DNA from 2 places in the Streptomyces sp. bgisy130 genome. Region 1 is predicted to be linked to the other one. Evidence: riboswitches for the same ligand, from Rfam matches in the RefSeq annotation. Region 1 holds a riboswitch; the other holds the start of a gene.
What was found. Region 1 has a riboswitch for ZMP and ZTP ahead of AC3EUV_RS06695 (serine hydroxymethyltransferase). Riboswitches for the same ligand answer to the same signal wherever they lie in the genome.
Positions count from the first base shown of each region.

Region 2: linked by a shared signal. The riboswitch ahead of AC3EUV_RS03235 (bifunctional 5,10-methylenetetrahydrofolate dehydrogenase/5,10-methenyltetrahydrofolate cyclohydrolase) and the one ahead of AC3EUV_RS06695 (serine hydroxymethyltransferase) in region 1 are both predicted to bind ZMP and ZTP.

Region 1 is NZ_JBYISA010000003.1:324,804-339,507, forward strand. It holds gene AC3EUV_RS06645 (Ig-like domain repeat protein) at 1-2,396, shown strand, start outside; gene AC3EUV_RS06650 (hypothetical protein) at 2,625-3,032, shown strand; gene AC3EUV_RS06655 (glutathionylspermidine synthase family protein) at 3,048-4,241, shown strand; gene AC3EUV_RS06660 (hypothetical protein) at 4,386-4,613, shown strand; gene AC3EUV_RS06665 (DUF6879 family protein) at 4,591-5,118, shown strand; gene AC3EUV_RS06670 (helix-turn-helix domain-containing protein) at 5,143-5,997, shown strand; gene AC3EUV_RS06675 (hypothetical protein) at 6,267-6,443, shown strand; gene AC3EUV_RS06680 (hypothetical protein) at 6,523-6,837, opposite strand; gene AC3EUV_RS06685 (NsdA family TPR-like regulatory protein) at 7,028-8,368, shown strand; gene rocD (ornithine--oxo-acid transaminase) at 8,388-9,593, opposite strand; ZMP/ZTP riboswitch at 9,723-9,814, shown strand; gene AC3EUV_RS06695 (serine hydroxymethyltransferase) at 9,872-11,143, shown strand; gene AC3EUV_RS06700 (cytochrome P450 family protein) at 11,187-12,548, opposite strand; gene trpS (tryptophan--tRNA ligase) at 12,894-13,904, shown strand; gene AC3EUV_RS06710 (2'-5' RNA ligase family protein) at 14,087-14,671, shown strand.
Region 2 is NZ_JBYISA010000002.1:98,836-113,539, forward strand. It holds gene AC3EUV_RS03195 (trans-sulfuration enzyme family protein) at 1-1,158, shown strand, start outside; gene AC3EUV_RS03200 (benzoate/H(+) symporter BenE family transporter) at 1,155-2,453, shown strand; gene AC3EUV_RS03205 (TetR/AcrR family transcriptional regulator) at 2,623-3,282, opposite strand; gene AC3EUV_RS03210 (serine hydrolase domain-containing protein) at 3,471-4,589, shown strand; gene AC3EUV_RS03215 (flotillin family protein) at 4,814-6,052, opposite strand; gene AC3EUV_RS03220 (hypothetical protein) at 6,158-6,379, opposite strand; gene AC3EUV_RS03225 (hypothetical protein) at 6,510-6,830, opposite strand; gene AC3EUV_RS03230 (hypothetical protein) at 6,993-7,937, shown strand; ZMP/ZTP riboswitch at 7,992-8,080, shown strand; gene AC3EUV_RS03235 (bifunctional 5,10-methylenetetrahydrofolate dehydrogenase/5,10-methenyltetrahydrofolate cyclohydrolase) at 8,057-8,749, shown strand; gene AC3EUV_RS03240 (NADH:flavin oxidoreductase) at 8,932-10,053, opposite strand; gene AC3EUV_RS03245 (NAD(P)/FAD-dependent oxidoreductase) at 10,265-11,437, opposite strand; gene AC3EUV_RS03250 (bifunctional 3-phenylpropionate/cinnamic acid dioxygenase ferredoxin subunit) at 11,434-11,754, opposite strand; gene AC3EUV_RS03255 (IclR family transcriptional regulator) at 11,923-12,723, shown strand; gene AC3EUV_RS03260 (S-(hydroxymethyl)mycothiol dehydrogenase) at 12,913-13,998, shown strand; gene AC3EUV_RS03265 (GcvT family protein) at 14,049-14,704, shown strand, end outside.

The sequences.
Region 1 (14,704 bases):
TGACCCTCGCGTTGACGACCACTACGGTCACCTCGTCGCCGGACCCGTCCGTGGTGGGCGAGCCGGTGACCTTCACGGCCACTGTCACGCCGGTCGCGCCGGGTGCGGGTACTCCGTCGGGCACGGTCACCTTCGTGGCGACCGACGGTGTGACCACGGTGGCACTGACCGGCACCCTCAGTGGCGGTACGACCAGCGTGACCACCAGCGGTCTGGTGACCGCGGGCGTATACGCCGTGACCGCGACCTACAGCGGTGACGGAAGCTTCATCGGTTCGGTCGGAACGGACACCCAGACCGTCGGCCAGGCATCGACGACGACGACGGTCTCCACCACGCCGGACCCGTCGGTCGTGGGGGAGACGGTGACCTTCACGGCGACGGTCGCGCCGGTCGCGCCGGGTGCGGGTACGCCCACGGGCACGGTGACGTTCGTGGCGACGGACGGTGTGACCACGGTGGCGCTGACCGGCTCGCTCAGTGGCGGTACGACCAGCGTCAGCACCAACGGGCTGGTGACCGCGGGCGCGTACACCGTCACGGCGACCTACAGCGGTGACGCCAACTTCACCTCCTCGTCCGGCACGGACACCCAGACCGTCAATCAGGCGTCGACGACCACGACGGTCACCTCGTCCCCCGACCCGTCGGTCGTGGGGGAGACGGTGACCTTCACGGCGACCGTCGCGCCGGTCGCGCCGGGTGCGGGTACGCCCACGGGCACGGTGACGTTCGTGGCCACGGATGGCGTGACGACGGTGGCGCTGACCGGCTCGCTCAGTGGCGGTACGACCAGCGTCAGCACCAACGGGCTGGTGACCGCGGGCACTTACACGGTGACGGCGACCTACAGCGGTGACGCCAACTTCAGCGCCTCGTCCGGTACCGACACCCAGACCGTGAACCAGGCGTCGACGACCACGACGGTCACCTCGTCCCCCGACCCGTCGGTGGTCGGAGAGTCGGTGACCTTCACGGCCACGGTGGCCGCGGTGGCGCCCGGCAGCGGCGTCCCGACGGGCACGGTCACGTTCGTGGCCACCGACGGGGTGACGACGGTGACGCTTACCGGCACCCTCAGCGGCGGCAGCACCAGCGTCAGCACCAACGGGCTGGTGACCGCGGGCACTTACACCGTCACCGCGACCTACAGCGGCGACGGAAACTTCACCGGCTCGGCCGGCACCGACACCCAGACCGTGGGCCAGGCGGCGACCACGACCGCGGTCTCCACGGCTCCGGACCCGTCCGGCGTCGGGGGGCCGGTGACCTTCACCGCGACCGTCACGCCGGTCGGGCCGGGTGCGGGTACGCCGACCGGCACGGTGACGTTCGTGGCGACGGACGGTGTGACCACGGTGACGCTGACCGGCACGCTCAGCGGCGGCACGACCAGTGTGACCACCAGCGGTCTGGTGACCGCGGGGGCCTACACGGTCACGGCGACCTACGGCGGTGACGCCAACTTCCTCGGTTCGGTGGGCGCGGACACCCACACCGTGACCCAAGGGGCGACGACCACCACGCTGACGTCGGCGCCGGACCCGTCGGTGTTCGGGGAGACGGTGACCTTCACGGCCGTCGTCGCTCCGGTCGCACCGGCCACCGGTACCCCGACCGGCACGGTGACCTTCGTCGTCACCGGCGGCCCGACGCTGACCGCCACCCTGTCCGGCGGCACGGCGACCGCCACGACCAATGCGGTGGCGGTGGGGACCTCCACGGTCACGGCCACCTACAGCGGTGACACCAACTTCACCGGTTCCGCCGGCACCGACACCCAGACGGTGACGCAGGCGTCGACCACGACCACGGTCGCCTCGTCGCCCGACCCGACGGTGTTCGGGGAGACGGTCACGGTCACCGCCACGGTCGCCCCGGTGGCGCCCGGCTCCGGCACCGTGACCGGAACGGTGACCTTCACCATCGACGGTGCGGGCGGCGGGACACAGACCGCCACCGTCTCCGGGGGCGTGGCCACCATCACCACCAGCACCCTCGAAGCCGGCCCGCACAACGTCTTCGCCCTCTACAGCGGCGACGCCAACTTCACCGGTTCCACCGGTACCGACATCCACACGGTCACCCAGAGCGCGACCACCACGACCGTGACCTCGTTCCCCGACCCGTCCAACGCCGGTGACACGGTGGCGTTCCTGGCCTTCGTACAGGCCGTGGCGCCCGGCAGCGGAACCCCGACCGGCACGGTGACCTTCACCGTCACCGACGGGGTGACCACCGTGACGCTGACCGGCACGCTCGACGGCGACGGGGTCGCCGCCGCCAGCTCGCCGCTGGCCACGGCGGGCACCTACACCGTCACGGGCGTCTACGGGGGTGACACCAACTTCACCGGCTCCTCCGACACCGACACCCAGACCGTCCTCGGCGCCTGACGCGCCGTTCCCTGCCCGCCGCGCCGGGCCGTCCTCCCCGGAGGGCGGCCCGGCGCCCGACTGTCCCCCCGCCCCTTTTCCCTGTCCCCCCGCCCGCTTCGTCCGGGACCGTCGTGGATGCCCGGGGCCTCGTCGCGGCGCGGGCCGCACCGCGTTGTCCTCGGCCCGCGGGCGCCGTCTACGCTGTCCGTGCTCAGACAAATGTTCCACGGGGGAAAGGCGAAAATCATGGCCGAGAAGGCACGCCGGAGGCTGCGGTCCAGCACGGTGATCCTGGGAGGCATGGGCGCGCTCGCCGCCGCCCTGACGTCCTGCGGCTCCGAGCCCGACAAGCGCTGCGTCGACCGCAACAGCTACGACACGCTCAAGGGCTACCGCGTCGTCGACTCCAAGAACTGCTCGGCGGGCGGCAGTTCGTCGTCCGGGAGCAGTGGCTCCAGCAGCGGCGGATACGGCAGCGCCGGCCGCGGCAAGCAGCGCGTCGACGGCCAGTGGTACTACGACCCGAGCAACAAGGGCGGCTCGTACGCCGACAGCGGCACGTTCAGCAAGAGCACGGCCGTCAACCGCGGCGGTTTCGGCTGCTCGGGCTCGCACGGCAGCGGCGGCGGCCGGCACGGCTCCTTCGGCGGCTGAGCGGACGCGGCCGGCATGCAACGCCACACCATCGACCCGCGCCCCGGCTGGCAGCAGACCGTCGAGGCGCAGGGCCTGATCTACCCGCTGACCCGCTACCCGGACGACTCGCTGCGCCCCTACTGGGACGAGAGCGCGTACTACTCCTTCACCCTCCCCGAGGTCGAGGCCCTGGAGGAGGTCGTCGAGGAGCTGCACGGCATGTGCCTGGCCGCGGCCGCGCACATCGTCGACCGGGACCGCTTCGCCGACCTCGGCATCGAGGACCCGCGCCTGGCCGGGCTGATCGCCGAATCCTGGCGCCGCCGCGACGAACTCCCCTCTCTCTATGGGCGGTTCGACCTGCACTACGACGGCAGTGGCCCGGCCAAGATGCTGGAGTACAACGCCGACACCCCGACCTCGCTGGTCGAGGCCGCCAGCCCGCAGTGGTTCTGGATGGAGGAGCGTTTCCCCGGCGCCGACCAGTGGAACTCCCTCCACGAGCGGCTGGTGGCGGCCTGGAAGCGACAGGCCCCGCTGCTGCCGCCCGGCGCACCGCTGCACTTCGCGCACTCGGCGGGCGACGAGCTCGGCGAGGACCTGATGACCGTCGCCTACCTGGAGGAGACGGCCCAGCAGGCGGGCCTGGAGACCGTCGCCATCTCGATGGAGGACATCGGCTGGGACCGACTCTCGGACCGCTTCGTCGACCAGCGGCTGCGCTTCATACGAGCCTGCTTCAAGCTCTACCCGTGGGAGTGGCTGGCCACCGACGACTTCGGCCCGCACGTCCTGGACACCCTCGACAACGGCGGCGGCACCGGCTCCACCCTCTGGATCGAACCCGCCTGGAAGATGCTGCTCTCCAACAAGGCGCTGCTGGCGATCCTCTGGGAGCTCTACCCCGGCCACCCGAACCTGCTGCCCGCCTACCTCGACGGCCCGCGCGAGCTGGCACACACCCGCGGCTACGTGGCCAAGCCGCTGCTCGGCCGCGAGGGCGCCGGGGTCACGCTGCACGAGCCGGGCACCGACCCGGCCCCGCGGGACCCCGACGACCCCTGCTGCTACCAGGAACTGGCCCCACTGCCGGACTTCGACGGCAACCGCGTCGTCCTCGGCGCCTGGGTCGTCGAGAACGAGGCGGCCGGCCTCGGCATCCGGGAGTCGGCGGGCCCGGTCACCGATGAGTATGCGCGGTTCTTGCCGCATGTGATCCGCAGCTAGGCACGCCACCGTGCGTGGCCGGGTGCCGCGTCAGATCACCGGAACCTTAAACCCGTGCAAGTTCATGCAAGTTCAGTGCGCAGCAGGGTTACTTAAGCGCAAGCTCATGGATAGAGATCGTCTTCAACGAGTGCGGAGGGCATCATGGCTTTGCACATGCTCGGCAAGGACCCGAACTCCCCCGAGGGTAAGTCCGCCACCGTCTATTACGACGATGTGACGGACAAGTACCTGGTCCAGGGCTTGAAGGTGCTGGATGACGAACGACTCGCCCAGTTGGATCTCCCGGACCATGAGACGGTCGTAGAGATCCCCAAGTACATGACACAGTTCTTTCCGGAGGTACGCGGTGGCGGCCGAGCTGACGTTTAGCGAGCTGTTCAAGCAGGCCAAGCGTTCAGCCGTTCACCTGGAGATGAGGGACGGGTACATGCGATCCGACCCGCGATTCGTCTCTTGGCGGCAGGATCCGCAAAGCGTCCCTGCCGAGAGCGACCCGGCCTCGCGCCCCTGGCTCGCCCTGATGCAGGAGATCACCACGCGCGGTGTGAAAGTCCGTCGTGCCCGGATCTTCTCCGAGCCCATGAGTGACTACCTCCGCTTTGAGCACCACCTCACGCCCAGCAACGTGGAGGCCGGCGAGCAGGTGCGCTGGCTGCCACGTCGCAAGGCGTCGGACCTGGCGCTCCCAGGCAATGACTTCTGGCTGTTCGATGACAGCCTGGTCGTGTTCCTGCACTTCACCGGGGATGGCGAGCTGTCACCCGAGGGAGACGAGGAGCGGACGACGGAACCAGCCATCGTGCAGCTCTGCTCAACGTCTTTCGAGGCCGTCTGGGAACGCGCAGTCCCGCACGAGGTTTACCAGCCGGTCTGATCCACGAACAGGGCTGAACTCTCCGTGTCCCCGTCGTCGCCGTCGTCCAGCATCCAGCAGGCCAGGGAAGCGCTGGGGAAGCGCCTCCGCGAGATTCGCAAGGACTCCGGTCTGACCGCCCGCGCTGTGGCGGCGGCGGCAGGGTGGCATGAGTCCAAGAGTTCCCGGCTGGAAAACGGCCGAACTCCTCCCTCCGATGAGGACATTCGTACCTGGACCCGGATCTGTGACGCCGAGGGCCAAGCCGCCGACCTCATCGCGACCGCCCGCGGCATTGACGGCATGTACGTGGAGTGGCGGCGTCTGGAAAGCGCCGGCCTGAAGCGTGCCCAGGAGTCTGTGCTGCCGCTCTTCGAGCGAACCCATTGGTTCCGCTTCTATCAGTCGTGGGTCATCCCAGGACTGCTCCAGACCCAGGACTACACACGCGCCGTCCTCAACACGGTTGCCTCCGTCAGGGACACTCCTGGCGACACTGATGAGGCTGTCGCGGCGCGGATGGAGCGCCAACGCGTCCTGTACACGGGAGGACGCCGGTTCGCCTTCCTGATGGAGGAATGGGTTCTTCGCACGGTCATCGGAGATTCCGCCACGATGCTGAGCCAATTGAGCCACCTGATCGGAATGACGGCCGCACCCTCCTTGAGCCTTGGCGTGATCCCCATGGGGGTCGTGCGCGGCAATGCGTGGCCGTGCGAGTCCTTCTCTCTGTACGACGAGAAGCAAGTCGCCTGTGAGTTGGTGTCCGCCAGTCTCACCGTGAAGCAGCCAAGTGAAATCGCCGAGTACGCCAAGACGTTCACCGAACTCGCAGGCATCGCTGTCTACGGGGCGGCAGCCAGGAAGCTCATTACTTCGGCAATCGACGCGCTCGGGTGACGGCGCGCAAGTTCGCAGAAGTTCATTGAGCTGAGTCTTTCGCTCTCCATACGGTCGGGAAGACAAGCCGTTCACCCCGCCGGCCTGTGGGCCTGCCACATCTGCCCGGCGGCAGTCGGAGCCCGAAGACTCCCGCCCCGGCGGCGGAAACCTGGACAGTCGAGCAGCCGGGGCGGGTGACCAACCGCAAAGGAAACCCCTTTGCGGCCCATGGGCCATGCCCTCGACCGTACGGCGGCATGGCTCCTCGCGAAAGAGGAGGTTGGTGAATGAGCGTTCTGAGCGTCGATACCTACGAGACGCGCAGGCCCGACGCCGAAGGCTGGCGCGGTGTCCCCTTCCGCCACGAGGCGGAGATGGAGGAGGACGGTGGTAAACACGATGGCGGCCCCATGCCCCCGGAGGCTCCGCGTGAGCCGTCGCCACAGGGCGGGGACGGCAAGTAACCCACGCTGGTAAAGGCGGAAGCGCCCCTGCTCCGGCACATGGCCGGAGCAGGGGCGCGGTGCGTTCAGCCACGAACTTCTACGTACGGACCGACGCCGCCCCGAGAGCGGTCAGGCGCCCGCCCCGGCTCTTGGCCACCCGGCGGACATCGGCGAGGGTCGCGGTCAATTCGACGGCCAGCAGGTGCAGTTCGCCGGGCGTCCAGGCCCGTGCGGCAAGCACTTGGCGGGCCTCGTCGATGAGGTCGTCGGCCGAACTGAGCTGTTCCTCCTCCATCTGGTCGGCGATGCGGGAGACATATCCGGTCCCGTCGCCTGCCAGGAAGCACGGTTTGCCGTCGGGGCTGGTCCACGGCAGCAGCCGGACGAAGACCCGCGCGGTAGCGTTGGACATGTCGTCAACTCCCTTGTAGTTGAGGGCCACGCCCCCGGGCCGTCCACCACGGTCGCGGGGGTCCTCCTGTCTTGCGAGGAGGGCCTTCCTCGCTCTAGGCAACCGCTCCACTACGCCCAGCGGTACGGTGGCAGTGGAAGCGGCTTTTAAGAGCTTTAAGTGCTCGTGCACACCGGGGAGTTGAGGGCTAGTGGGCACTCGGGAACCGAACCGGCACCTTGAACGGCTTTACCGGCAGACCGGCTGGACGCTGCGGCAGTTCGTCCAGGCCGTGAACCGCATCGGCACCGAGCGGGGAACCCCGCTCAAGTACCGCGAGCCGTCGGCCCATCAGTGGCGCCAGGGGCACCTGCCGAAGGAGCAGGTCAGACCACTGATCGTGGAGGCCCTGGCGCGTAAGCTGGGACGTCCCGTCACACATGCCGAGGTGGGATTCCCGTCCCCTGCCAGTAGCCCGGACGCCCCTCCGAGCGCGGTGGAGGGGCTGATCGATCTCGGCAGGGGAGATATGGATCCCTCACGCCGCAGCGTTCTCGGTATAGGGCTCTTTTCCGTTGCGCTGACGGTGCCGAATTGGCCGGATGTGGTGGGGCGGATGGAAGCCGTGCAAGCCGGCCTCACTCCGCGCATCGGCATGCCGGAAGTTGACACGGTTATCGCCATGACCGAGCGGATCTCGGAACTCGACGACCAATTCGGTGGACGCCATGCCCGCCCCATGGCTGCGGCATTTCTCGTCAACACGGTGGCTCCGTATCTACGGGCCGATGCGCCGGAACCGGTACGCAAGGCAATGCTGTCGGCAGCCTCCGACCTGTGCTATCTCACCGGATACATGGCGGTGGACGAGGGGGTGGAGGGGCTGGGGCAGAAGTACTACCTGAAGGCGCTGGAACTGGCCGGCGCTTCGGAGGACCACCTCACGTACTGCACGACGCTGCGGGGTATGAGTGTGCAGGCAGTTGACCTGGGGCACGGTCGTGAAGCCATGCGGCTGGCCGACGCCGCTGCCGCAGCCTCTCCGCAAGCGGGCCCGCGTATGCTCGCCTTCCTCGCGGGCCAGCAGGCGCACGCCGCTGCGCAAACAGGAGACCGCCAAAAGGCCCTGGCGCATCTCAAAGAGGCCGAAATTTCCATGGAAAAGGCGGAGGCGCGGGCGAAAGCCTTCGGGTCCTATGACCCTTCATCTCTGCACTACCACATCAGCCATGTTCGCCATGAGCTCGGAGACCTTCCCGGAGCCGTGACGGCGATGCGGGAATCGGACAGGTTGTGCTACGACATCTACCGCCGGTCCCGGGTGAAGGAACGGGCCACACTCGCCGAGTTCCAGCTTGAGGTGGGGCACCTGGAAGCGGCCTGTGCGACATGGAATACAGCGCTGGACGAATATCCCCTGGTGCAAAGCGGGAGGGTCGACCGGCGCATGGGGAAGATGTTCAAACTCATCCGCCCCCACCTAAAAAACCACGCCGCCCGGGAACTCGACGAACGCGCCCGGCTCGTCACCCCGGCCTCACTCTCTGCCTGAGGGCTGTCCCGGCCCCGTCTCACCCCTCCAGCACGCCCCGCAGTTGGTCGAGCCCCCAGTCCAGGTCTTCCTTGCTGATGACCAGTGGGGGCGCGATCCGGATCGTCGAGCCATGGGTGTCCTTGACCAGCACCCCGCGGGCCATCAGCTGTTCGGAGATCTCCCGCCCGGTGCCGCGCGACGGGTTGATGTCCACCCCGGCCCACAGCCCGCGGCCGCGTACCGCGTCCACCGCGCCGCCGGCCAGCAGCTGCCCCAGCTCGCTGTGCAGATGTTCGCCCAGCTCCAGGGCCTGCTGCTGGAATTCGCCGGTCCGCAGCATGGCGATGACCTCCAGGGCCACGGCACAGGCGAGCGGATTGCCGCCGAAGGTGGAGCCGTGCTCGCCGGGGGCGAAGACGCCCAGCACCTCGCGGGAGGAGACCACCGCCGAGACCGGCACCACGCCGCCGCCCAGCGCCTTGCCGAGCACATACATGTCGGGCACCACACCCTCGTGCTCACAGGCGAAGGTCCGGCCGGTGCGGCCCAGACCCGACTGGATCTCGTCGGCGATGAACAGCACGTTCCGGCTGCGGGTCAGCTCCCGTACGCCCGCCAGGTAGCCCGGCGGCGGCACCAGCACGCCCGCCTCGCCCTGGATCGGCTCCAGCAGCACCGCGACCGTGTCGGCGTCGACGGCGGCCTCCAGCGCGGCGAGGTCGCCGTACGGGACGATCTCGAAGCCGGGGGTGTACGGGCCGAAGTCGGCGCGCGCCTCGGGGTCGGTGGAGAAGGAGACGATGGTGGTCGTCCGGCCGTGGAAGTTGTTGTCCGCGACGATGATCTTCGCCCGGCCGTCCGGGACGCCCTTGACCTTGTAGCCCCACTTTCGGGCCGTCTTCACCGCCGTCTCGACCGCCTCGGCGCCGGTGTTCATCGGCAGCACGAGTTCCATGCCGCACAGCTCGGCCAGCTGTGTGCAGAAGTCCGCGAAACGGTCGTGATGGAAGGCGCGCGAGGTGAGCGTGACCCGTTCCAGCTGTGCCTTGGCCGCGTCGAGCAGCCGGCGGTTGCCGTGCCCGAAGTTCAGTGCGGAGTACCCGGCGAGCAGGTCCAGGTAGCGCCGGCCGTCGACGTCCGTCACCCAGGCGCCCTCGGCGGTGGCCACGACGACGGGCAGCGGGTGGTAGTTGTGCGCGCTGTGCGCTTCGGCGGCCGCGATGCCGCGTTCCGTGGACGTCACCGGTGACTCCGTTCGGTAGACCGTGCGGGGCGCGGACCGTGCCGCGTCCCCTCCATTGTTGCGCTCGCCCGGACCGTCCGGCCTGCGAAGATCCGCCGGACACGGCCGCCCGGGTGTCCTAGACTCTGCGATGCGCACCGCGACTGGCGTACGGGGAAGCAACCTCGAGGAAGCGGTGTGCGGCAACCACCACGAGGTGCCGCCCCGCCTGGGCACCCCGGGACCACGACCGGCAACACCGATCGACCGCCCCGGAGGACGCCATGTCACAGCCCCGCATGTCCCAGTCCCTTTCGCATCCCGCGCTGAGCGCCGCCGACCCCGAACTGGCCGCGCTGGTCGGCGCCGAGGAGCAGCTCCAGGCCGACACGCTGCGGCTGATCCCCAGCGAGAACTACGTTTCCGCCGCCGTCCTGGAAGCCACCGGCACCGTCCTCCAGAACAAGTACAGCGAGGGGTACGCGGGCCGTCGCTACTACGAAGGCCAGCAGAACATCGACCAGGTCGAGACGCTGGCCGTCGAGCGGGCCAAGGCCGTCTTCGGTGTGGAGCACGCCAACGTCCAGCCGTACTCCGGCTCGCCCGCGAACCTCGCCGCCTACCTCGCCTTCGCCGAGCCCGGCGACACCGTGCTGGGCATGGCGCTGCCGATGGGCGGCCACCTCACGCACGGCTGGGGCGTCTCGGCGACCGGTACGTGGTTCCGCGGGGTGCAGTACGGCGTACGCCCGGACACCGCGCTGATCGACTTCGACGAGGTGCGCGAGCTCGCCCGCAAGGAACGCCCGAAGATCATCTTCTGTGGCGGCACCGCCGTCCCCCGCACCATCGACTTCGCCGCCTTCGGCGAGATCGCCCGCGAGGTCGATGCCGTCCTCGTCGCCGATATCGCGCATATCGCCGGTCTGATCGCGGGCGGCGCCCACCCCTCGCCCGTGCCGCACGCGGACGTCATCTCCACCACCACCCACAAGACCCTGCGCGGCCCGCGCGGCGCGATGCTGATGTCCCGGGCGAGCCACGCCAAGGCCGTCGACAAGGCCGTCTTCCCCGGCCTCCAGGGCGGCCCGCACAACCACACCACCGCCGCCATCGCGGTCGCGCTGCGCGAGGCGGCCGCCCCGTCCTTCCGTGACTACGCGCATGCCGTCGTCGCCAATGCCAAGGCCCTCGCCGAGGCGCTGCTGGCCCGCGGCTACGACCTGGTCTCCGGCGGCACCGACAACCACCTGGTGCTGATCGACCTCACCTCGAAGGACGTCCCCGGCAAGGTTGCCGCGAAGGCGCTGGACCGCGCCGGGATCGTCGTCAACTACAACACCGTCCCCTTCGACCCGCGTAAGCCCTTCGACCCCTCCGGCATCCGCATCGGCACCCCGTCCCTCACCTCGCGCGGGCTGGGCACCGACCGGATGCCGCTGGTCGCCGAGTGGATCGACCGCAGCGTCCGGGCCGCGGCGAAGGGCGACGAGCAGGCGCTGACGGTGATCCGTAGTGAGGTCGCGGAACTGATGGCCGCCTACCCGGCGCCGGGCCTGCCGACGGCCTGAACGGGCGGCCCCACGGCGCTCCGCCCGGCTCACCGGCCGGTGATCAGCAGGTGAGCCGGACCGGCAGCACCTGGATGCCGTTGCTGACGGGGCTCGGATGCGCCGGCAGCTCGGCGTCCGGGACGGCGAGGTCCAGCGTGGGATAGCGGGTGAACAGCGCCTGGAGGGCCACGGTCGCCTCCAGCCGGGCCAGCGGCGCGCCCAGGCAGTAGTGCGCGCCGTGGCCGAAGGACAGGTGCCGGGCGGCGGGCCGCCGGGTGACGTCGAACCGGTCCGCGTCGGCCCCGTAGGCGTCCGGATCACGGCCGGCCGCCGAGTAGGAGGCCAGCATCGGGGTGCCGCGCGGGACGAGGATGCCGCCGATCTCCAGGTCCCGCACCGGGTAGCGGAACGGGAAGTGGGCGACGGGGCTGTCGTAACGCAGGGTCTCCTCGACCACGTCGTCCCAGGTGGCCCGCCCGTTCCGCACCAGCTCCAGTTGCCCGCGGTCGGTGCACAGGGCCCGGACCGCGTTGCTGATCAGATTGAGCGTGGTCTCGTGCCCGGCGACGGTCAGCGACAGCAGGGTGCCGACCAGCTCCGGTGCGCTCAGCCGGTCGCCGTCCTCCTCCTGGGCGGCGAGCAGCGCGCTGGTCAGATCGTCCCCGGGGTCCGCCCGCCGGGCCTCGGCGACCTCCGTGAGGAGGGCGGTGATCTCACGGTTGACGGCCAGCACCTCGGCCGCGGTGCCGGCCGTGCTCACGATCACGTTCGACAGCTCGTGCAGCCGGTCGCGCAACGCGGCGTCCACGCCCAGCAGTTCGCAGATCACGCTCATCGGCAGTGGATAGGCGAAGTGCCGGCGCAGATCCACTGTGCCGTCGGCATCCGCGGCCCGCGGCAGCGCGTCGAGCAGCCCGGCCGTCAGCTCCGCGATCCGGGGCCGCAGCGCCGCCACCCGCCGCCCGGTGAACGCCTGGGTCACCAGGCCGCGCAGCCGCCGGTGGTCGGCCCCGTCGGCGGTCGTCATCCCCTCGATGGTGGCGAAGAGGGCCAGCGGCCAGCCGGGCGGCACCGTGCCGTCGTGCAGGGCGGTGAAGTGGCAGGCGTTCTTGGCGATTTCGGGGTGCGCCAGCATCGCGCGCAGCGCCTCGTGGCGGGTGACGGCGACTGCGGGCACCTCCCCGGGCAGCAGCACCGGCACCACCGGCCCGGCCTCCCGCAGCCGTGCGTCGGCCGCGGCCCGGCCGGGGCCGCCGGGGGCGAGCCGGTGGGGCGGCCCGCCGCCGGGGTGCGCGGGGCAGGCGGTGCCAGGGGAGAGGGGCTCGGGCGAGGGGGATAACGGCGCGGGCGCGGGTCGGCGGGCGTCGGCGGTCGGCTGTGCGTCGGTCGGCTGTGCGTCGGTCTCGGGCTGTCCGTCGCTCATCGGCGGTCCTCACAGATCGGTGACGAAGATCCGGGGCGGTGCACGGGTCCACAGGTACGGGCCATGGGTGCGGCCCATAGGCGCGGCCCATGGGTACGGGCACGGTGCCGCGGCCACCACGGCGCTGCCGCCAGGCCACGAACAGGTCCACGATTCCAGCTCCCGCCCGCCCCGAACAGGCCGCCGAGCCCTCTCCGGCAACGCCCCGTCGCCCCGCTTCCGCCCGGTACCGTCGCCGCGCGCGCCACCACACACCGGCGCCCCTGGCCGACCTGAGACAATCGACCCATGGCTCTCGATCGCCCGCCCGTCGCCCACCACCACCCTCAGGGGAATGGCTCCGCCATGCAGCAACGTCCTCGTGTGCTCTCCGGCATTCAGCCCACCGCCGGCTCCTTCCACCTCGGCAATTACCTCGGTGCGGTACGCCAGTGGGTGGCGCTCCAGGAGTCCCACGACGCCTTCTACATGGTGGTCGACCTGCATGCGATCACCGTTCCGCAGGACCCGGCGGAACTGCGCAGCAACACCCGGATCGCGGCCGCCCAGCTGCTGGCCGCCGGTCTCGACCCGGAGCGCTGCACCCTCTTCATCCAGAGCCATGTGCCCGAGCACGCCCAGCTCGGCTGGGTGATGAACTGCCTCACCGGCTTCGGCGAGGCGTCCCGGATGACCCAGTTCAAGGACAAGTCCGCCAAGCAGGGCGCCGACCGCACCTCCGTCGGCCTGTTCACCTACCCGATCCTCCAGATCGCCGACATCCTGCTCTACCAGGCCCACCAGGTCCCGGTCGGCGAGGACCAGCGCCAGCACATCGAGCTGACCCGCGACCTCGCCGAGCGCTTCAACAGCCGCTACGGCGACACCTTCACGATGCCGGCGCCGTACATCCTCAAGGAGACGGCGAAGATCTACGATCTCCAGGACCCGTCGGCCAAGATGAGCAAGTCGGCCGCCAGCCCCAAGGGCCTGATCAACCTCCTCGACGAGCCGAAGGTCTCCGCGAAGAAGGTCAAGAGCGCGGTCACGGACACCGACACGGTGATCCGCTACGACACCGAGAACAAGCCCGGCGTCTCCAACCTCCTCACCATTTACTCCACCCTCACCGGCCTCTCGATCCCGGAGCTGGAGCAGAAGTACGAGGGCAAGATGTACGGCGCGCTCAAGACCGATCTCGCCGAGGTGATGGTCGATTTCGTCACACCGTTCCGGGACCGTACGCAGGAATATCTGGACGACCCCGAGACGCTGGACGCCATCCTGGCCAAGGGTGCGGAGAAGGCCCGCGCGGTAGCCGCCGAGACCCTCGCCACCACCTATGACCGGCTCGGATTCCTGCCGGCCAAGCACTGACGCCGGCCCCTCGCGCGGCGGGCCACGGCCGGCCGCGCGGACCCCGCCGAGCCAGGGGGCCCCGCCCGTGGGCCCCTTGTCCGCTCGCAACAGGACCGGGGACGCTCCCCGATTAGGGCGCGTACCCGGCACACTAAGAGGGTGCGCGAGCGCGCCGCACACACGTCAGGAGGGAGAACGCAGTGGGGACCGTAACGCTGGGCGTTTCGATCGCGGTCCCGGAGCCTTACGGCAGCTTCCTCCAGCGGAAGCGCGAAAGCTTCGGGGACCCTGCCGCACCCGGCATCCCCACGCATATCACCCTCCTCCCGCCGACGGAGGTACGGACCGAGGCGCTGCCCGCCATCGAACGCCACCTCGCCGAGGTCGCGGCCGGCTGCCGCCCCTTCCCGCTCCGCCTGGACGGCACCGGGACGTTCCGCCCGCTCTCCCCAGTGGTCTACGTCAAGGTCACCGACGGGGTCGCGGGCTGCACCACCCTCCAGGCCCGGATCCGCGCCGCCTCCGGCCCCTGCGCCCGGGAGCTCCAGTTCCCGTACCACCCGCATGTGACCATCGCCCACGGCATCACCGAAGAGGCCATGGAGCGCGCCCAGACCGGGCTCCGGGACTTCACCGCGACCTGGACCATCGGCGGCTTCGCGCTCTACGAGCAGGGCGCGGACGAGGTGTGGCGCCTGGAGCGGGAGTACCCCTTCGGGCCCCGGACGGCCGCCGTCCCCCGCCAGGCCGCCGATCTTTCCCGCCCGCCGGCGCCCTCCTGCTGACGGCCGCTGCCCGCCGCGGGGCGCGCAGCTGCC
Region 2 (14,704 bases), on a different contig from region 1:
CCCGAGACGCGCGCCGCGCAGGGCGACGGCTGGCGCTGCCCGACCACCGGCGCGGTGCCGCCCCCGATCGGGCTGGGCGCGACCTTCGCGCGCGACAGCGAGTACCGTGCACCGGCCGGACTGGCGTATCTGCGGGACCAGGGCACACCGGGGTACGAGCAGGTCGAGCAGGTTGTGGCGGGCCTGGAGGGCGGCTCGGACGCGCTGGTCTTCTCGTCCGGCATGGCCGCCGCCACCGCCATCTTCCAGGTACTGCCGGCCGGTGCGCGGGTCGTGGTTCCGGAGACCATGTACTTCGGTCTCACCAAGTGGCTGCGGGAGTTCGGCACGCCGCGCGGCCTGGAGGTCGTCCAGGCGCCCATGAACGACCTGGACGCGGTGACGGCCGCGGTGACCGCCGCCCCGACCGCGCTGGTGTGGGCGGAGTCCCCGGCGAACCCCACCTGGACGGTGACCGATATCGCCGCCGTCGCCGAGATCGCCCACCGGGCCGGTGCGCTGTTCGGCGTCGACAACACCGTTCCCACCCCGGTGCATTCCCAGCCCTTCGCGCTCGGCGCGGACCTGATCATGCATTCGGGCACCAAGTACCTCAACGGTCACACCGATGTCGTCGCCGGACTTCTCGTCAAGGCGCCGGGCAGCAGCGAGGCCCGGGACGAGATCTGGGAGCGGCTGCGGCTGCACCGCCGGCTGACCGGCCCGATACTCGGTCCCATGGAGACCTACCTCCTGATGCGGGGCATACGGACGCTCTTCCCCCGTATGCGGCAGATCTCGGAGACCGCGATGGCCGTGGCCGAGCACTTCGCCGAGCACCCGCGCATCCGGCGGGTGGCCTACCCGGGGCTCGCCACCGACCCGGGACACGCCGTCGCCGCCCGGCAGATGACGGGCGGCTTCAGCGGCATGCTCTCGCTGCATGTCGACGGCGAGTGGCAGCAGTCCCTGCGGACCGCGAACCACTGCGAACTCTTCATCCGTGCCACCTCGTTGGGCGGCGTGGAGAGTCTGATCGAACACCGCTACACCTTCGAAGGACCGGGTAGTACCTCGCCGAAGGACATGCTGCGGCTGTCCATAGGTCTGGAGAGCCCCGCAGACCTTGTCGCCGACCTCGAACAGGCCCTGGAAAAGGCCGCGAAGGAAGACCGTTGAGTTCCAAGACACCCACGCCCCACCCCGATGCCGCACCGCCGGGTTCCGCCCCGCCGGAGCGCGCGGAGCCGGCGGAGGCGGCGGACGGGTCCCCGGCACCGGGGGCCCGGCCCGGCCTGTTCCGTGACGCCTCGCTGTCCGCGGTCCTGGCGGGCTTCGTCGCCGTCGTCGTGTCCTACTCGGGCCCGCTCGTCATCGTGCTGGCGGCGGCCTCCGCCGGACATCTGAATACCGCTCAGACCAGCTCCTGGGTCTGGGCCATCTCCATCGGCAGCGGGCTCACCTGTATCGCGCTGAGCCTGCGCACCAAGATGCCGGTCATCACCGCCTGGTCGACACCGGGCGCGGCCCTGCTGGTGACCAGTCTGGGGGCGTACTCCTACGCGGAGGCCATCGGCGCGTTCATCGTCACCGGTTTGGTGATCACCCTGGTCGGTCTGACCGGAGTGTTCGGCTGGCTGATGCGGCAGGTGCCCACCGCCGTGGTCTCCGCGATGCTCGCCGGCATCCTCTTCTCGTTCGGCACCGGGGTGTTCACCTCCCTCAAGACCGCGCCGCTCATCGCCGGTTCGGTGCTGCTCGCCTACCTCCTGGCGAAGCGGTGGCTGCCCCGGTACGCCGTCCTGGTCGCCCTGGCGGCGGGCGTCGCGGCCAGTGCGGTCAGCTCCCGGCTGGACATCCACCTGGACCGGATCGAGCTGGCCAAGCCGGTGCTGACCACCCCGGAGTTCTCGCTCGCCTCCCTCATCGGCATCGCGGTGCCGATGATCCTGGCGACGCTCGCCTCGCAGAACGCACCGGGCATGGCCGTGCTCACCGCCTCCGGCTACCAGCCCAAGGACCGCCTCCTGATCGGTTCCACGGGTCTGGTGTCCACGGCCCTGGCCCCGTTCGGCTCCCATGCCATCAACCTCGCGGCGATCACCGCCGCCATCTGCACCGGCCCCGAGTCGCACCGCGACCCGCGGCGGCGCTATGTGGCCGGCGTCTCCTGCGGAGCGTTCTATCTCCTCATCGGAGCCTTCGGTTCCACACTGGTGGTGCTCTTCGCGGGCCTCCCCAAGGAACTGGTGGCGGCGGTCGCCGGCGTCGCCTTGCTCGGTGCGCTGGCCGGCGGGCTGACCGGCGCGGTGAAGGAGGAGAAGGACCGCGAGGCGGCCCTGATCACCTTCCTCGCCACCGCCTCCGGCCTCACCCTCTTCGGCATCGGCTCCGCCTTCTGGGGCCTCCTCTTCGGCGTCATCGCCCACCTCGTCCTGACCCGCTTCCGTAAGCCCACGGAAGCCACCACGTGAGCCGGGCCGGCCTGGCGCCGGCCGCGGCCACGACATGACCGGGACCCACATGGGCCGCCGGGCACCTTTGCGTGTCCGGCGGCCCGTGCGGGACGGACGGTCATCTCCCGCTCGCCGTACAGCCGTTGGGTGAGCGCGGCCCGGCCCGCGGTGAGCTTCGGCCGGTCGGCTAGCTAGAGCCGGTCGCGGCTTCGATGTGGGCGAGTTGGGCAGCGAGGATCTCCTCGAATGCGGCGCGGCGGTCCGCGCCGAGGGGGCGGACGTCGCGGGCGAAGTGGGCCAGGGCCGGGAAGCGTTCGGGATCGGCGCCCAGTACCGCCACGCGGAACAGCTCCATGCCCTGTTCGTGCTCCTGCGGGGTGAGCGTGCCGGCCCCGGCTTCGGAAGCGATCAACGCGGAGATGAGGACCACGATCCGGTGGTAGCGCACCGGGATCTCCTCGTCGGGCAGTCCCGACGCCCGCAGCGCCTGTAGTACCTCTTCCATGACCAGCCGCGAACCGGTGCCGCTCGACGCGTAACGTCCCCAGACCGCGGCGAGTTGGGGCTGCTGACCGAAGGCCTCTCGCACCCGCAGGGCCAGGGCCGTGATGCGCTGCTTCCAGTCGCCCTCGGCGCGGTGGCCGTCCATGGCGGCCAGCAGAATCCGGTCGGCGACCGCGCGCAGCAGTTCGGTCTTGCTGCGGAAGTGCCGGTACAGGCTGGACGAATCGGTCCCGAGGGCCGCGGCCAGCTTGCGCACGCTGAACGAATCCGCGTCGCTCGTGCGCAGCAGCTCCGCCGCCGCATCCAGGATCTCTTCGGTCGACCAGCGCCTTCGGCCTGCCATCTTGCTCCCCTCGCCGGACTTCAGCCTAACCTATGCACTTGGTGTTGCACGCACTGCGTGCATAATGAGGACATGGGCCTGCCGGGCGCCTGGCAGGAGGCCGGGCCGGCATGCCACTCGTGCCCTGTTATCCGGGGTCGGGCGACCGATGTGCAGCTCGCCCCGGGGAATACGAAAGGACGCATGACGTGACGAATCCACTGGATCCCGCGGCGCTGGACGCGGCCATCGAGAACGTCCACCGCGCCGGCCTGCCGGGCCTGTTCGCCGAGGTGCGAGACGGCGACCAGGTCTGGCGCGGCGCCGCCGGGGTCGCCGATGTCGCCACCGGCCGCCCGGTCACCGCCGATATGCGGCACCGCGTCGGCAGCATCACCAAGACCTTCACCGCCGCCGCGGTCCTCCAGCAGGTCGAGAGCGGCCGGATAGGGCTCGACACACCGATCGGCCGCTATCTTCCGAAGCTGGTCCCCGGAGAACGCGGTGCCGCGATCACCGTCCGGATGCTGATCAACCACACCAGCGGCCTCGCCGAGTACCTCCCGTATGCCTATCCCTCCCTCAAGGCGTGGCCCGCCTTCGCGGACACCCGGCCCCAGAGCCTGGACGACCACCGGCTCACGCGGTTCGACCCGATTGAACTGATCGAGATGGGGGTCACCGCACCTGCCGTCGGCGCCCCGGGCGGTACGCCGGGGGTGTACTCCAACACCAACTACCTGCTCCTCGTCCAACTCCTGGAACAGGCGACCGGCACCACGGCCGAGCGGTACATCACCCGGAACGTCATCGAGCGCGCCGGGCTCCAAGACACCGAACTCCCCGCCGGACCGTACGTCAACGGGCCGCACTCGCAGCTCTACGAGGCGTGGTTCGGCATGATCGACCCGCCACGCGATTACAGCGTCTACGACATGTCATTTGCGGGGCCGTCGGCCTCGCTGATCTCCACCGTCTCGGACCTCAACCGCTTCTACGGCAGGCTGCTCGCCGGGGAGATCGTCAGCCCGACGTCGCTGGCGCAGATGCAACGCACTGTCCCGGTCGTCTCCCAGGAGGGCAGGACGATCGACTACGGCCTCGGCCTGCACCCGATGGAGGGGCCCGGTCAGGGCACCTTCTGGGGCCATGGCGGCACGGTCTGGGGTGGTGGAGCGCTGGCCATGACCCGTGCCGACGGCAAGCGGCAGATGGCGGTCGCGGTCAACATGCAGCGGTGGAACAGGCTCGACTCCGCCGGCAGGCCGCAGCCCCATCCCATCGACGACGCACTGGCGACCCTGTACCGCGTGGCGATGTACGGCTGACCGGGCCGGCGAGAGCCGCCGTCACCAGCGACCACGAGACCCCCAACGGGAACAACGAACGCATCCGCACCACATGGTTCGACCCGGCCAACTCCGCGGCCCTGACCCGTGCACTGGACGGGCTCCTCGCCGACCTCACCTAGCCACGTCGGCAGGGCCGGCTGACCGGCCGGGTCACCCCTCTTGTCCATACGGAGGTCCGGCTTGTCCGTACGGAGGTCCGGTCACGACGTACCGGACCCCGCACCCTCCTGCTTCAGCTGCGTCACCTTCCGGGGGAGCGGACCCGTGCCGTCGGTCGGCGGGGGAGAGGCGTCGGACGGGCCGGTGCCCTGCTTCAGGCTGTCGAGAATGGCCAGCCCCTGGCCGACGATGCCGGAGACGATCTCGTTCAGCCCGTCGGAGCCGTTGAGCACGGTCAGCCGGGCGCCGGAGAGGCCCTCGGCGGCGGACTCGGCGAGGACCGGGAGGTTCTCGACGGTGCGGTTGGCGGCGATCAGTTCCTGGTTGCCGTCCCGCAGCGAGCCCGCGAGGGCCGTGTTGGCGTCGGCACGCGCCTGGGCGACGGTCCGTTCGGTGTACGCGCGGGCGTCCGCCTCGTACCGGACCTGGTCACGCTGCGCCTCCGCCAGGGTGCGCAGCCGGTACGCCTCGGCGTCCGCGGGGCGGCGTACCTCGGCCTCCAGCCGCTGGGCGGCGAGGTCGGCCTGCCGCTGGGCCAGCGCGGTCTGCTCCTCGATGACCTCCTGCGAGGCCCTGGCCTGGGAGAGCGGGCCGGCCTGTGCGGCCCGGGCGTTGTACTGCTCGGTCTCGGCGAGGAACCCGGCCCGCTTGATCGCGGTGTCCCGCTCGTACTCGGCCTTCAACGCCGCCGCCTGCTGCTCGCGTTCGGTCGCCTCCTGGTCGGCCTTGGCCTGCGCGATCCGGGCAGTGCTGGCCACCGCGGCGGCGTGCGGGGCTGCGAGATTGGTGATGTAGCCGGAGGTGTCGGCGATCTCCTGGATCTGAAGGGCGTCGACGACGATGCCGAGCTTCTCCATCTCGGAGTGGCTGCCGTCCTTGACCTCCTGGGCGACCCGGTCCCGCTCCCGGATGATCTGCTCGACGGTCAGTCCGCCGACGATCGAGCGCAGATGACCGGCGAAGATCCGGCCCACCAGCTCTTCCATGGTGGCCTGCTCGGCCAGGAACCGGCGCGCGGCGTTGGCGATGGACGTCTGGTCGTCCCCGACCTTGAAGACGGCGACTGCCCGGACGCCGAGCCGGATGCCCTGCTGGGTGACGCAGTCCTCGGAGATCTCCGCCTCGCGCAGCGACAGCGACAGCACGCTCGCCTTCTGTTTGACGGGCATGACCCAGCAGCCATGGCCGGTGACGATACGGAATTGGGCGTCCCCGGCCCGGCGCTTCGAGCCGGAGATCAACAGCGCCTCGTTGGGCGCCGGAACATGCCAGAACAACATCGGAAGGCTCCTGGTCCGGTGCGGCCGGCCCCGGTGGGGGTGCGGGCCCGGCCGCGGGAAAAGGGAGTGCTCAGGTGGCCGGCCACGGTCGGCGGGACCGCCGGGTCACGCGGGCAGCGGCGCGACGATCACCGACCGCGCCGAGGTGTGGTCCACCACGATGACCTGCGTGTGCCGGGCGATGGGCTCGTGGGACCAGGCGGCGAAGGCCTCGGTGCCGCCGCGTACGGGCAGCAGCACCTCACCCGGGCCGTCGGTCGGGATGGAGACGGTCACCCGCCCGATCACCCCGATCGGGCTGAAGTCCGTGTCATCCGTCGCGCTCACCCGGGCTCCGTCGCTGGTCAAAGCCGCTGTCGGCGCAGCCGCCGGACAGCGGGAAATCCTCGACAACTCAACGGTACTCCGGCCGGGGTGCCGCCCGCGTCGCCGGTCCGGTGGGCGCCGCGGACCGGGTTCAGGCGTCCAGACGGGCGGGCCGGGCCGCCGGGACCGACGGCTTTCGCGGGGGCAGTACGTCGGGCGCACGATGGGGCCGGAGGGCCGTGAGGGCGATCTCGGTCTCCTCCATCAGCGCGCGGTAGGAGACCAGGCGCTGCCACTCGGGATCGGCGACCCCGGGCACCGTGGCGGCACGCTCGGTCCACTGCTTCACCAGCCCGGCGTACACCGGGGTCTGCCGGATGACCTCCGCGGTGATCCACCGCGGCATCTGCCCGGGGCGGGGGAGGGACGTCGGTCCGTGACCTGCGACGGTGCCGGAAGAGGGGACGCTCATGGCCGTAGAAACGATTCTTCGACGCTGGGGTCACTGCGTATTTTTGCAGCCGTCCGTACTTCCGCCAGGCAGGCGGGGACGCATCTCCATCGAATATCACCTTATGCAGTGATCTATAGCCGGGAAGCGGTCCAATCCGGACGAAGGAACGTTGTCGCAGTCATGGAACCGAGGGAGTTGTGGGAGCGCCACGCGGTACTCGCACAGGCGTTTTGCAGCAGCGATGACGAGGTCCGCCGTACACAGGGACTCCTCGACGAGGCCGAGGCCCGCCGTTCGCGAACCCTGGCCGCCTTCGCCGTGACCGTGGGCAGCGACGCGGTGGTGGCGGATCTGCTCGGCCTGGACGAACGCGAAGTGCGGCTGGCCCGGCGCACGGTGGGCAAGGAGGACGCCCGCGCGGTCGCCAAGAGCCTGCTCGCCCAGCCCCCGTGCGAACCCGCCCCCGGACTACAGCAGCCCGCACCACAGCAGCCTTCGCCACCGGCCCCCGCGGCGCAGGCGCCCACGCCGCAGCCCGCCCAGGCGGCCGCCGCGCCGGGACCTGCCGCGCATGTCGCGCCGCCGCCCCAGCCGGGCCCGGCCGCCGCCCCCCAGCCCTCCGAGCCGGCCTGGGCCCCGGCGCTGGACGCGGTCCTGATGAGCAGCTGGCACAACGGAGTTGACCTCACCGCCCTGGCCACCGAACTCAGTCTCGACGTCCGGCTGCTGGTGGCCCGCGCACAACAACTGTCCGCAGAGAGCCGCCCGATGCCGCCTTCCCCCTCGGACCGCACGGGACGGCATCGCCGGCTGGTCAACGTCCCGCCCCCACAGCCGGAGGCTTCCCCGCTGACGTGGCGCGAGCGACCACAGCACCCCCCACGGGAGCACTACGAGCAGGAGCCCTGGAAACAACAGCCGTACCAGCATTACCCGGACCAGCAGCAATACCAGGAATACCGGGTGTACGAGGAACACCAGCAGTATCAGCAGCCCACCCAGCCCACTTGGGATGCCAATGCCATCACCGCCGCCCAGCACGACTGGGACGGCATCCTCAGCCAGTGGGAGGCCACCGCCGCGCCCCAACCACCCCTCTCCGCACCGGGGCAGGGCGGCGGGTGACCGGACGGCGCCGCCGGGCCTGATGCCGCTCGATCCTGACGTCGATTACAGTGGGCGCCGAGCCGTGACTGGCGTTTGGGTGGAGTACCACCGGGGAGCGGCTCGGCCATCCACGGCCGGTGCCGCGCGCCTGGGCGATCCCAGCCGGGATCCGCTCCCGGCATGTCGCGCTGCCCGCCGCCACCACGACCGCGGAGCTGGTTGAGACGATCACCGCGCTGTCGAACGACCCCTCGGTGCACGGCATCCTGTTGCAGCACCCGGCCGGCCCGCACATCGACGAGCGCGCCGCGTTCGAGGCGATCGCCCCGGAGAAGGATGTCGACGGCGTGACCTGCCACTCCTTCGCCGCGATGAGTTTCGGCCTGGACGGCTTCGCCTCCTGCACGCCCGGCGGCATCCTGCGGCTGCTGGATCACTATGACGTCGACCTGGCCGGCAAGCATGCCGTCGTGGTCGGCCGCAGCGCGATCCTCGGCAAGCCCGTGGGGATGCTGCTGCTCGGCCGCAATGCCACCGTCACCTACTGCCACTCCCGCACCACCGACCTGGCATCGCTCACCAAGGAGGCCGATGTGCTGATCGCGGCCGTCGGCCGGCCCCGGTTCCTGGGCGGTGCGCACATCAAGCCCGGCGCCGTCGTGATGGACGCCGGCTCCAACCCGGGCAACGTCGGGGATGTGGACTTCGACGCGGCACGCACCCGCGCCGCCCTGCTCACCCCGGTCCCCGGCGGCGTCGGCCCGATGACCATCGCCACCCTGCTCACCCAGACCGTCGACGCCGCGGCCGCCCAGCTGAACGCGGTCTGACCGCCGGCGCGGTGCGTATGCGGCCGGGCACCAGGTGGTGATCTCCGGCCGCCGGCCCGAACCGCTGCATCGAGTCCGCGGGGCAGCGGGGCCGCGAAGCCGCCCGGTGGAGCGGTGCGGACGGTGACGCACGGGCGCGGCGCGGATCGGCCGCGCCCGGTGCGTCCGGTGTCAGTGCAGTGTCAGTGCAGCGTTCGCAGCATCGAGGCGTCGAACGGCACCAGGGCGTCGGTGCGGCCCTCGAAGATCTTGGCGGCCCACTCCGGGTCGCCGAGCAGCGCCCGCCCGATGGCGACGAGGTCGAACTCGTCCCGCTCCAGCCGGTCCAGCAGCCGGTCGATGTCGGAGACCCCGGCCTGTTCGCCCTGGAACGTCCCGAGGAACTCGTTGTCGAGACCGACGGAGCCCACGGTGAGGGTCGGCCGGCCGGAGAGCGTCTTGACCCATCCCGCGAGATTGAGGTCCGAGCCCTCGTATTCGGGCAGCCAGTAACGGCGCGTCGAGCAGTGGAACGCGGTGACTCCGGCGTCCGTCAGCGGCGCCACGATCTCCTGGAGTTCGTCCGGCGTCTCGGCCAGACGGGCCTCATAGTTGCCCATCTTCCACTGGGACATCCGGAAGAGGACCGGGAAGTCGGGCGAGACCGCGGCCCGGCAGGCCGCCACGATCTCGGCGGCGAAACGGGTACGGGCGGTGCGGCTGCCGCCGTAGGCATCGGTCCGCCGGTTGGTGCCCGACCACAGGAACTGGTCGATCAAGTAGCCGTGCGCACCGTGCAGTTCGACCCCGTCGAAGCCGAGCCGCTCGGCCGCGGCCGCCGCCTCGGCGAACGCCGCGATGACCTCGTCCAGGTCCCGCTGTGTCATGGCGTGCCCGGACGGGGTGCCGTCGAGGGCGAGGCCGGACGGGCCGGACGGCGGGGCGTCGGGGAACGGCGGTGCGCCCGCTTTACGGGCCATGCCGACGTGCCACAGCTGCGGCATGATCGTCCCGCCCGCCGCATGCACCGCTGCCACGACCCGGCTCCAGCCGTCGAGTGCGTCCGCGCCGTGGAAGCGGGGGACGGCGTCGCTGGTTCCGGCGGCGGGGTGCCGGACGTAGGTCCCCTCCGTGATGATCAGGCCGACGCCGCCGGCGGCGCGGCGTGCGTAATAGTCCGCGACATCGGCGCCCGGGACACCGCCCGGCGAGAACTCGCGGGTCATCGGCGCCATGGCGATCCGGTTGGGCACGGTGCGGCCGCCCAGGGTGAAGGGACGGGAGAGCGTCTGGGCCGCGCGGGTGGCGGCGGCGCTGGCAGTCACGTGTGGGTCTCCTTGGAAGAGAACGCGGGCGCGGAACGCCGCCGGCCGGCAGACGTTCCGCTGTTCCGAACACACCACAGCGCTGCCGTCATCCGCTCTGTACTGTCTGCTGCGCCACAGTTGCCGCCCCGCGGTCGCCGCCGCGCCGCAGCCATCGGACCGCCACCGTCACCCGCAGCCGCCCGCTGCCGCGTCGCACCGCCGGCCGGGGTCAGGTGCTGACCGGCTGGGTGGCGCGGGCGAGTTCGCGGCGGAGGCGCATGAAGGGGCGGGGGCGGTTGAGGGCCAGGACGGCGGTGGTTCGCCCGTCGCGTTCGTAGCAGGCGAGGAAGCTGCGGTCGTCGGGCGAGCCCTCGACGATCCGCGGGGTGTCGGTGGGCAGTCTGCGGCCGGCGAACTGGATGCGCACGCCGTACTGGTCGGACCAGAAGTACGGCAGGCTCCGGTGGGTCGCGACGGTGCGGCCGGCCAGCAGGTTCTGGACGGCGACCGCGGCCTGTTCGGTGGCGCTGGTCCAGTGTTCGGCGCGGGTGCCGTCCGCCCTGGCGACATCGCCGACCGCCACGATGCGGGCCTGCGGAGTGACCCCGCCCGCGTCGCAGCACACCCCGTCGTCGAGGGGGAGTCCGGAGCCTTCGAGCCAGCCGGTGTGGGGGCGTACCCCGATGCCGACGACGACCACGTCGGCGGGGAGCAGCCGGCCGTCGGCCAGCTCGACCGCGGTGACCCGGTTACCGGCGCCACCGTCGTGCAGGCGGGCGACACCGGTTCCGGTGCGCAGGGCGACGCCGTGGTCCGCGTGGAGGGCGGCGCAGATCTCGGCCATCGCGCCGCCGAGTTGGGGGACGAGGGGGAGTGGAGCGGCTTCGACCACGGTGACGTCATGGCCGAGCGCGGCGCAGGACGAGGCGACCTCGGCGCCGATGAAGCCCCCGCCTATCACCACGACCCGGACCGGGCCGCGGGTCAGCTCCGCGCGCAGCGCCTGGGCGTCCTCAAGGGTGCGCAGGGTGTGGGTTCCGGCGGGGGCCGGGCCGGGGAGGCGACGCGGGGCGGCGCCGGTGGCGATCACCACACCGTCGGTGGTCAGGGACCGGCCTTCGTCGAGGAGTACCGCGCGCCCATGGGTGTCGAGCCCGGTGGCGCGGGTGCCGAGGAGCCATTCGGCGTCCAGTTCGGCGATCTCCTCGGCGTCGGCCAGGGCCAGTTGGCCCTGGTCAGCGGTGGCCCCGGTGAGGAAGCCCTTGGACAGCGGCGGGCGGTCGTAGGGGCGGTGGTGTTCCTCCCCGACGATCACCAGCCGGCCGTCGAATCCCTGGGCGCGCAGGGCCCGCGCGGCGTAGAGGCCCGCCAGCGAGGCCCCGATGACAGCGACCGACTTCATGCGGCGGTGCCCTCCTCGGCGGCGTGGTGGACGTAGATCATGCCGTTCTCGACGGTCACGGGGTGGGTGCGCACGGGCCGGCGGGCGGGCAGGCAGGTCGCCGCTCCGGTGCGCAGGTCGAACGAGGCGGCGTGCAGCGGGCATTCGACCAGGCATCCCTCCAGCCAGCCGTCCGAGAGGGAGGCGTCCTGGTGGGTGCAGGTGTCGTCGATGGCGTACAGCTGCCCGTCGGCATGGAAGACGGCGATCGGAGGTGCGGTGTCGATGCGTACGGACTCGCCGGTGGGCAGGTCGGCGAGCGGGCAGACAGGAATCACAGGACCCCCCTGTTACTGTTCGGTATCATCGAGTTTCGCTTTGCGCACGATGAGGCGCCATGCGCAACAGAATCCAGCCGGGGAGCGGATGCGTCAAGCGGTCCCCGGAAATGCCGACCCTTCGAATCCCGGCCCGCGGCCGGGGTGCCAGGTGGTGAGATCCAACAGATGACGGACAGCGTGGAGGGGCGGGCGGAGGCCAGGCCGCCGAAGCAGCCGGGCGGTGTGCAGTCGGTCGACCGGGCGGTGACCGTGCTGGAGATCCTGGCCCGGCACGGCGAGGCCGGTGTGACCGAGGTCGCCGAGGAGTTGGGCGTCCACAAGTCGACCGCTTTCCGGCTGCTGGGCGTGCTGGAGAACCGCGGGCTGGTCGGACAGGAGCAGGAGCGCGGCAAGTACTACCTCGGGGCCGGGGTGCTGCGGCTGGCCGGTGCGGCGGCCGTACGGCTGGACATCTCCCAGGAAGGCGCGCCGGTCTGCCGGCAGCTGGCTGCGGAGCTGGGGGAGACGGTCAATATCGCGGTGCTGGAGGGCGACGCGGCGGTCAACGTCACCCAGGCGCGCGGCCCGGCCTCGGTCACCGCGCAGAACTGGCTCGGCCGGCGTACGCCGCTGCACGCCACCTCCAGTGGCAAGGCGCTGCTCGCGTACCAGCCCAGAGCGGTCCAGGAGGCCGTGCTGGCGCGCAAGTTGCCGCGGCTCACCGAGCGGACGGTCACCTCGGCGGCCGCGCTGCGCCGTGAGCTCGCCGACGTGGTCGAGAAGGGTTTCGCGGTGGCGATCGAGGAGCTGGAGCTCGGGCTGCGGGCGGTCGCGGCGCCGGTGCGGGCGCCGGACGGCTCGGTGATCGGGGCGATCAGTGTCTCGGTGCCCGCCTACCGGCTGGCCGAGGAGCGGCTGCCCGAGGTCGTCAAGGCCACCGTCTCCGCGGCCGAGGAGCTGTCGCGGCGGATGGGGTACGCCTGTTGAGGCGATGACGGGTGCGGGTGGTGAAGGCGGGGCCGGGGCGGACGTTCCGGCCCCGCCTTCGTGTCCGGGTGCGCGAGAGGTCCATTGCCAAGAGGTGGCCCGTACCTCTTGACGGTGCCGATCCGGCGTTCCCACTATGTCTCTCATCGCGCAACCAGTCGTGCAGTGCGCAACACGGAGGGGTAGGGCATGCCACACCACGTCCATGCCGTCGTCGCGGCGAAACAAGGCGCACCGGTCGAGCCGCAGACGATTCTGGTACCGGACCCCGGCCCGGGAGAAGTGCTCGTCGCCGTGCAGGCCTGCGGGGTCTGCCACACCGACCTGCACTACCGGGAGGGGGCGATCAACGACCAATTCCCCTTCCTCCTCGGCCATGAGGCGGCCGGGGTCATCGAGTCCGTCGGCCCCGGCGTCACCGATCTCGCGCCGGGTGACTATGTCGTCCTCGCCTGGCGGGCGCCCTGCGGCAGCTGCCGCTCATGCCGCCGCGGCCGGCCCTGGTACTGCTTCGACTCCCGCAACGCCACCCAGCCGATGACCCTGTTGGACGGCACCCCGCTCGCCCCCGCGCTCGGCATCGGCGCCTTCGCCGAGAAGACGCTGGTCGCCGCCGGGCAGGCGGTCAAGGTCGACCCGCACGCCCGTCCCGAAGCGGCCGGTCTCATCGGCTGCGGAGTGATGGCCGGTTACGGGGCGGCGGTGCACACCGGCGGGGTCGGGTCCGGGGACACCGTCGCGGTCATCGGCTGCGGCGGGGTCGGCAACGCGGCGATCGCCGGGGCCTCGATCGCCGGCGCGCGCCGGATCATCGCGGTCGACATCGACGACCAGAAGCTGGACGGCGCCCTCCGCTTCGGCGCCACCCACACCGTCAACTCCCATGGCACGGACCCCGTCGAGGCGGTCCGCGGACTGACCGGCGGCCACGGTGCCGATGTGGTGATCGACGCGGTGGGCCGCCCCGAGACCTACCGACAGGGCTTCTATATGCGGGATCTGGCCGGCACCCTGGTCCAGGTCGGCGTCCCCGACCCCGATATGCGCCTCGAACTGCCGCTCATCGACCTCTTCTCGCGCGGCGGCGCCCTGAAATCCTCCTGGTACGGCGACTGCCTGCCCAGCCGCGATTTCCCCGTGCTCATCGACCGCTACCTCAGCGGACGGCTCGACCTCGACGGATTTGTCACCGAGACGATCGGCCTGGACGAGGTGGAGTCCGCGTTCGACAAGATGCGCGACGGCCGGGTACTGCGCTCCGTCGTGCTCCTGTAACGGCGTCACAGTCACCCCAGTGGACCACCCCGACCAGCAGGAGGAGGGACATGTCCCGTACGCCCGCCCCCAGTTCCCGTGTGGTTGTCATCGGTGCCGGCATCGTCGGCTGCTCCCTCGCCGATGAGCTGACCGCCCGCGGCTGGACCGATGTCACCGTCCTCGAACAGGGCCCGCTGCCGGCCCCCGGCGGCTCCACCTCGCACGCTCCCGGCCTGGTCTTCCAGACCGGGCAGTCCAAGACCCTGACCGAGTTCGCCGCCTACACCGTCCAGAAGTTCCGCTCCCTCGATGTGGACCGGCTGTCCTGCTTCAACCCGGTCGGCGGTCTGGAGATCGCCACCACCGAGGCGCGCTGGGCCGATCTGCACCGCAAGGCCGGACTCGCGGCCTCCTGGGGCGTCCGTGGTGAACTGATCGGCCCGCAGCAGTGCAAGCGGCTGTGGCCGATGCTGGACGAGGCCACGCTGTACGGCGGTTTCCACACCCCCGACGACGGGCTGGCCCGGGCCGTGCTTGCCTGCCGCGCCCAGATCACCCGCGCCGAGCAGCGCGGCGCCCGCTTCCTGGACCGGCACACCGTCACCGGGATCGAGCGGGCGGACGGCCGGGTCACCGGCGTCACCACCGACCGCGGCACCTTCCCCGCCGACCATGTCGTCTCCGCCGCCGGCTTCTGGGGCCCGGTGATCGGCGCGATGGCCGG